2 linked regions of the Lacibacter sediminis genome follow. The protein of the gene in region 1 binds, or shares a complex with, the protein of each later gene. Links are inferred from orthologs where the notes say so. Each region holds a gene or a part of one and is shown in the gene's direction. Other genes may lie near its edges. The genes, in order: secA and secY.

Region 1 (4,164 bases):
TTTCGATTTGTTAAAAGTAATAGACGTCAATGCCTCGAAAAGTTTGCTTTTGGCTGAGTAATCAGTATAAAAGGCAAATCTACCGTTTCGGTGGCGGCAGCTGGCCGTGCTACTGGGTAAACTGTTTTTTGCCGGGTTTATTGTGAATTACTTAACGCTTAAACGGATGCTAAAGCTGTGGTTTCTAATTGTATTCAGGTCGTTCAAAATTTAATCGGGCTCATCGCACTCAACAGTTAATCATTACCTTTGTCGGCCTGTAAAAAAGGGGCTTCTGTCAAATTGGCTCTGTTTTAAACTTTGCATTGTATTTGACACAAGGAAGCTTTAATCAAAATAATTGACTTATTAATCTATACATATGTTAGGATTCCTATCGAAACTGTTTGGTGGCAGCAAGAGCGAAAAAGACGTACAAAAGCTTTCGCCTATCGTTGAAAAGATCAACCACTATTTCCAGCAGTATCAAAGCTTAACCAATGATGAACTCCGTAATAAAACACAGGAATTCAGACAGCGTATTAAATCGCATCTTCAAAGCATTGATGAAGAGATCGCTTCACTTACGGTAAAAGCTGATGCATTTACCGAAGACCAGATCCAGGAAAAAGATGCCACTTACCAGGAAATAGATAAACTGCGTAAGGAAAGAGATAAAAAAATTGAAGAAGTACTGGAAGAAATTCATCCCGAAGCTTTCGCTGTAGTAAAAGAAGCAGCACGCAGGTTTACCAATAATGAAGAGTTGCAGGCAACTGCTACTCCATTAGACAGGGATCTTGTGATCAAGCGACCACATATGCGTATTGAAGGCGACCAGGTGTTTTATAAAAAATCCTGGTTGGCAGGCGGATCGGAAGTAACCTGGAACATGGTGCATTACGATGTGCAGTTGATCGGTGGTAGTGTATTACACCAGGGAAAAATTGCTGAGATGGCTACCGGTGAAGGTAAAACGCTTGTATCAACATTACCTGCTTACTTAAATGCATTGCCAGGTGAAGGTGTGCATCTTGTAACGGTGAATGATTACCTGGCCCGTCGTGATAGTGAGTGGAATGGAACCTTGTTTGAATTCTTAGGACTTACAGTTGATTGTATTGATAAGCATCAACCGAACAGTGAAGATCGTCGCAAAGCATATTTAGCAGATATCGTTTACGGAACCAATAATGAATTTGGCTTCGATTACCTCCGTGATAACATGGTGGTGAACACAACCGAGAAAGTTCAACGCAAGTTGCATTTTGCAATGGTGGATGAGGTGGATAGTATCTTGATTGATGAAGCCCGTACACCATTGATCATTGCCGGTCCTGTTGGTACAGGTAGCAACGAGCAGCAGTTCCACAACATGAAACCACGTATTGAAAAACTCGTGGATGCACAAAAACGTTTGGCGCAGCAATATTTAAATGAAGCAAAGAAAGCTATTGCAGAAGGTGATGATGATCCGAAGAGCGGTGGTCTTGCTTTAATGCGTGCATGGAGAGGTTTACCAAAGTATGGTCCATTGATCAAATACTTAAGTGAGCCTGGTATTAAAGTGAAATTGCAGAAAGCTGAGAACTATTACCTCGCCGATCAGCAAAAAGAAATGCCGAAGGTGGATGAAGGTTTACTGTTTCATATTGATGAGAAAAGCAATTCGGTTGATCTTACAGACAAAGGTTTGAGCATGATCACCAAAGACAATGAAGATCCAAACTTCTTTGTGTTGCCCGATATCAGTACTTCTCTTGCAACCTTAGATAGAAGTGATCTTGCTGCTGATGAGAAGTTACGTCAGAAAGAAGCTTTTTTAAATGAATACTCAGCAAAAGCAGATCGTATCCATACCATTCTGCAAATGCTGAAAGCATATTCTCTGTTTGAAAAAGATGTGGAGTATGTTGTGTTAGATGGACAGGTGAAGATCGTTGATGAACAAACAGGTCGTATTCTTGATGGCCGTCGTTACAGCGATGGATTACACCAGGCCATTGAAGCAAAAGAAAACGTGCACATCGAAGCTGCTACACAAACTTATGCAACCATCACACTGCAGAACTACTTCCGTATGTATCACAAACTTTGTGGTATGACGGGTACTGCGGAAACAGAAGCAGGTGAGTTCTGGGACATTTACAAATTAGATGTGGTGAAGATTCCTACCAACCTCAACATGGTGCGTGAGGATAAGCAGGATCTTGTTTACAAAACCAAGCGTGAGAAATACAAGGCAGTCATTGAAGAAATAGAAACTATTCGTGCTGCAGGTCGTCCTGTACTGGTTGGTACAACATCAGTAGAGGTGAGTGAATTGCTGAGCAAGATGCTGCAGGTGAAAAAAATTCCACACAATGTATTGAACGCAAAACAACATGCCCGTGAAGCACAGGTTGTTGCTGAAGCTGGTTTGCCAAGTGCCGTAACCATTGCAACAAACATGGCCGGTCGGGGTACCGATATTAAACTCGGTGCCGGTGTGAAAGAAGCAGGTGGTTTGGCGATTCTTGGTACTGAACGTCACGATAGCCGTCGTGTTGATCGCCAGTTGCGTGGTCGTGCCGGTCGCCAGGGCGATCCCGGATCATCACAATTCTATGTATCGCTTGAAGATGATCTGATGCGTATGTTCGGCAGTGACCGTATTGCCGGCATGATGGATAAACTTGGTTATAAAGAAGGTGAAGTGATACAGCACAGCATGATCACCAAATCAATTGAACGTGCACAAAAGAAAGTAGAAGAAAACAACTTCGGTATACGTAAGCGTTTGCTGGAATATGATGATGTGATGAACAAACAACGTGGTGCAGTGTACACACGTCGTAACCATGCATTGAGTGGTGAACGTTTAACGCTTGATACAGATAATGCATTTTATTCTGTTGCTGATGGATTGATCGCTTCGTTCAAAGAGCAAAACGATCACGAAGGATTTAAGATGGCTTGTATCATCAACTTCGGTATTGATACACAGATCACGGCAGAACAACTCGATAAAGCTGACAGCAATACGTTGGCAGAAGCATTGTATGTGGAAGCAAAAACGGCTTACCTGCGTAAGAGTGATCTGTTGAAGAAAGATGCATTGCCGGTGTTCCAGAACATTAAAGCAACACAAGGTTCGCATATTGAAAATGTATTTGTTCCCTTCAGCGATGGGAAACGTGGTTTGCAGGTGTTGACACCGATGAACAAAACCATCGAATCAAATGGAGCAGAGATGGTAAGTGCGTTGGAACGTACTGCAACGCTCGCCTTTATAGATGAAGCATGGAAAGAACATCTTCGTGCAATGGATGATCTGCGTACTTCTGTACAAAATGCAACGTACGAACAGAAAGATCCGTTGGTGATCTATAAAGTGGAAGCCTATACCTTGTTTGAGCAATTGAACAGTGAGATCAACAAAAATATCGTTTCCTTCCTTGCACATGCAGGGTTACCTGTTGAAGAAAATACAGCCGGACAAATTCGTGAAGGCCGTCAGCAGAAAACTGATATGAGCAAGATGCGTCAACGCAAAGAAGATATGGTAGCTACAGGCGGCGGTTCTGAAATGATGGAAACCCCTGATTACTATGATCCATCGGAAAATGTAAAACAGGAACCAATTATTGCCGGACCGAAAATCGGACGTAACGATCCTTGTCCTTGCGGCAGCGGTAAGAAATACAAACAATGTCACGGTAAAGATTTATAAGCGAAAACCTCCTTCAGGAGGTTTTTTTTGCTGATCTCCGCCAGCTGGTTTCTACTGATTAAAAAATACATTTGCGCCATGAACATTGCTTCTTATATCGACCATACGGTTCTGAAACCAACCACACTCATCAGTGATATTGAACAACTCTGCACAGAAGCAACCCTCTATAATTTTGCAGCAGTTTGTGTACCGCCGCCTTTTACACGTTTTGCAAAAGGATTGCTTGGCGGTTCATCGGTGAAAACAGCAACGGTCATCGGATTTCCGTTCGGCTATTCAGCCATTGAAGCAAAGGTGACTGAAACTTTATTGTCGATTGTTGACGGTGTAGATGAAATTGATATGGTGGCGAATATTTCAGCCATTAAAAACGGCGACTGGAACTTTGTAAAGCATGAAGGGGAAACGATCATCCCCATGGCGCACAAAAAAGAAAAGCACATCAAGATCATTATTGAAAGTGGGGTTTT
Region 2 (3,238 bases), 2.9 Mb from region 1 along the record:
AACTCAAGCAAAGAAGTTGAAGGAACTCCACAGGTTTTAGGTATGATTCACAAAGTGAGCCATCTCCTGAAAGTTGAAGAAGTAGCTTAATTTGAATAGTTGATGATGAGCCAATTTGAAAATTCTGGTTCTTTCATTTTCAACGCTTCAAATTCACAAATTTTCAAATTATTAATGCGAGGGGTGATTCCCCGAAAGTTCAAAATCAATTAAAGATGAAACTGCACAATTTAAGACCTGCTGAAGGTTCTACACACAAAGAAAAACGTTTAGGTCGTGGTGAAGCATCCGGTAAGGGTGGTACTTCTACAAAAGGTAACAAAGGTGGACAGAGCCGTGCCGGTTACAAAAGCAAAATGGCACACGAAGGTGGTCAGATGCCAATTCAACGTCGTGTTCCAAAGCGTGGTTTCAAAAACCCGGATCGTGTTGAGTACCGTGTATTCAATCTCGGACAAATTGAACAACTTGCTGAAAAATATGGTATCACTGAGGTTTCTGTTGAAAACCTGTATGTGAATAATTTAATCAGCCGTACAGACAAGGTGAAGATCCTTGCTAATGGTGAGATCAAAACAAAACTTACGTTCAAAGTAAACGCACTCAGCGAAAAAGCAAAATCTGCTATTGAAGCTGCCGGTGGTTCTGTTGAAATTGTAAAGTAATTTTTCCCGATATTTGCCCGACGCATGAAAATGCGTCTTTTTTCTTTTCAGCAAATTTTTAAAAAGATTTTTTCCAGTGAAAAAACTCATACAGACCCTAAAGAATATCTGGAGCATTGAAGAGTTGCGCAATAAAATTGTGTACACTCTTTTGTTGTTACTGGTTTACCGTGTGGGTTCACATATTGTTTTGCCAGGTGTTGATCCAAACGGATTAGAGCAATTAAACACAAAAGCTAAAGAAGGTATCCTCGGTATATTTGATTCATTTGCAGGTGGTGCATTTTCGAGTGCTTCCATTTTTGCATTGGGTATCATGCCTTATATCTCTGCATCTATCTTTATGCAATTGATGAGCATACTTGTTCCTCAGTTACAGAAAATGCAGAAAGAAGGTGAAAGCGGCCGCAAGAAGATCAATCAATGGACACGTTACCTCACAGTAATTGTTACTATCTTCCAGGCAAGTGCTTATGTAACTTATTTAAAGAGCCCTGAAATTGCAGGTGCTGCTGTTATTCCTTCATTCAGCCCATTCTTCTGGTTATCTACAACGATCGTTTTAACTGCAGGTACATTGTTTGTAATGTGGTTGGGCGAGCGTATTACTGATAAAGGTTTAGGTAACGGTACGTCACTCATCATCATGATCGGTATCCTTGCACGTTTCCCTGCGTCTATTGCTGCGGAATTTGATGCAAAGAGTGGAAGTGCAGGTGGTGGTTTGATCCGTTTCATGATCGAGATCGCTGTACTTATTGCAATCATCATGGGATTGATCATTCTTGTACAGGGTGTACGCAAGATCGCAATCAACTACGCAAAACAGATCGTTGGTAACCGCCAGTTTGGTGGTGCACGCCAGTTCTTACCAATTAAAGTGAACAGCTCCGGTGTAATGCCAATCATCTTTGCTCAGGCGATCATGTTCCTGCCTACATTGCTTACAGGCTTCAATGCTACAAAAGGTATTGCAGCTACGTTGAGCGATCATGGTAATATCTGGTACATGATTATTTATTCAATTCTTGTAATTGGATTCACCTTCCTTTACACAGCCTTGATCTTTAATCCAAAGCAGATCGCTGATAACCTGAAGCAGAATAATGGTTTCATTCCGGGTGTAAAGCCTGGTCAGCCAACTGCTGATTATATTGGCCAGATCATGGATCGTATTACATTGCCGGGTGCGGTGTTTCTTGCGATCGTTGGTATCTTACCGGGTATTGCAAAGAATCTCGGTGTAACAAGTGGTTTCTCTACCTTCTTCGGCGGTACATCACTGTTGATCATGGTAGGTGTTATCCTTGATACACTCCAGCAAATTGAAACACATTTGTTGATGAGACAATACGATGGCTTGATGAAGGGCGGAAAGATACAAGGACGCCAGACCGTATCTTCCTCAGCTATTTAATAAACAGAATAACATATAAGAAACCCTGGCCGTAAAGCCGGGGTTTTTTCAATAAAAGATTTATGATCCATTATCGTTCACCATTAGAAATTGAATTGATCCGCAAAAGCGCATTGCTTGTTGGTGATGCTCTGGCAGAAGCTGCTAAAATGCTGAAGGCAGGAATCACCACCATGCAGGTTGATGCAAGGGTTGAACAATTCATACGTGATAATGGTGCTGTGCCTTCGTTTAAGAACTATCAGGGCACATATCCATTCGCAACATGTATTTCAGTGAATGATGCAGTAGTGCATGGTTTTCCTACAAATAATGTGTTGAAGGATGGTGATATTGTTTCTGTTGATGTAGGTGCATTCATGAACGGTTATCATGGCGACAGTGCTTACACATTTATTATTGGAAGTACAAGTGATGAAGTGAGGAAGTTGTTACGGGTAACAAGAGAATCGCTTTACAAAGGCATTGAAAAAGCTGTGCATGGTAATCGGGTAGGCGATATTTCATTTGCCATCCAGGATTATACAGAGAAGCAAAACGGTTATGGTGTTGTGCGTGAATTGGTGGGACATGGCTTAGGTCGTAATCTTCATGAAGATCCGCAAGTGCCTAACTACGGAAAGAGAGGAACAGGGTCAAAATTAAAAGAAGGTACGGTGATCGCTATTGAGCCAATGATCAATCTCGGAAAGAAAGAGATCTATCATGATCAGGATGGCTGGACGATCCGTACAGTAGATGGTTTGCCATCGGCACACTACGAACATGATGTATGTATCAAGAAGGGAAAGGCTGATATACTTTCATCGTTCAGTTCTATTGAAGCTGCTGAGAAAGCCAATACAAATCTTGACTCATCTTACTACTGATTGCACAAATCAGTAAATTACACTTCTAATAAAAGTGTATGATGCGAAAAATAATATTCATGAGTGTTGCAATGTGCTGCACTCATTTTTTATTGGCCCAAAGCCCGGATGTATTAAAGATCAGGCAATACAGGCAAGCCAATGAACATGCCATCATTTCCGAATTTGTTTCTTTTCTTAAGCTACCAAACATTGTAGGCGATTCAGTAGGCATCTATAAAAATGCTGCATTCATAATGGATGCAATGAAGAAGCGTGGAGTTACAAATATCCAACTACTCACACCC

Evidence for each region.
Region 2: the proteins of secA (region 1) and secY are in contact, whole or in part, in a crystal structure (PDB 3DIN), measured with the Thermotoga maritima proteins. The link is inferred for Lacibacter sediminis from one-to-one orthologs. Residues at the interface, in WP_004082002.1 of Thermotoga maritima: Glu261, Ala262, Arg263, Lys300, Ala301, Arg302, Thr303, Ile304, Ile305, Leu323, Tyr324, Asp325, Pro326, Val329, Ser330, Tyr333, Ile336, Lys340, Phe345, Val349, Glu363, Phe364, Tyr374, Ser375, Gly376, Gly377, Glu393, Ile395, Thr482, Ser483; in WP_004081795.1 of Thermotoga maritima: Glu108, Gly109, Glu110, Glu111, Ala236, Glu237, Arg238, Arg239, Ile240, Thr241, Ile242, Gln243, Tyr244, Ala245, Arg246, Arg247, Val248, Thr249, Gly250, Arg251, Arg252, Val253, Tyr254, Gly256, Ala257, Ser258, Thr259, Tyr260, Leu261, Pro262.

The regions. Positions count from the first base shown.
Region 1 is NZ_CP060007.1:840,329-844,492, forward strand. The notes cover bases 55-3,891. They hold secA (preprotein translocase subunit SecA), read left to right. Parts: upstream 55-361; coding sequence 362-3,691; downstream 3,692-3,891. Other genes in these bases: deoC (deoxyribose-phosphate aldolase), read left to right, coding at 3,770-3,891. Also shown: more of deoC, read left to right, coding at 3,892-4,164. UniProt on the Escherichia coli protein: Required for protein export, interacts with the SecYEG preprotein conducting channel.
Region 2 is NZ_CP060007.1:3,774,805-3,778,042, reverse strand. The notes cover bases 1-2,911. They hold secY (preprotein translocase subunit SecY), read left to right. Parts: upstream 1-741; coding sequence 742-2,082; downstream 2,083-2,911. Other genes in these bases: map (type I methionyl aminopeptidase), read left to right, coding at 2,145-2,911; rplO (50S ribosomal protein L15), read left to right, coding at 216-665; rpmD (50S ribosomal protein L30), read left to right, coding at 1-90. Outside these bases: more of map, read left to right, coding at 2,912-2,951; H4075_RS15940 (M20/M25/M40 family metallo-hydrolase), read left to right, coding at 3,011-3,238. UniProt on the Escherichia coli protein: The central subunit of the protein translocation channel SecYEG. Consists of two halves formed by TMs 1-5 and 6-10.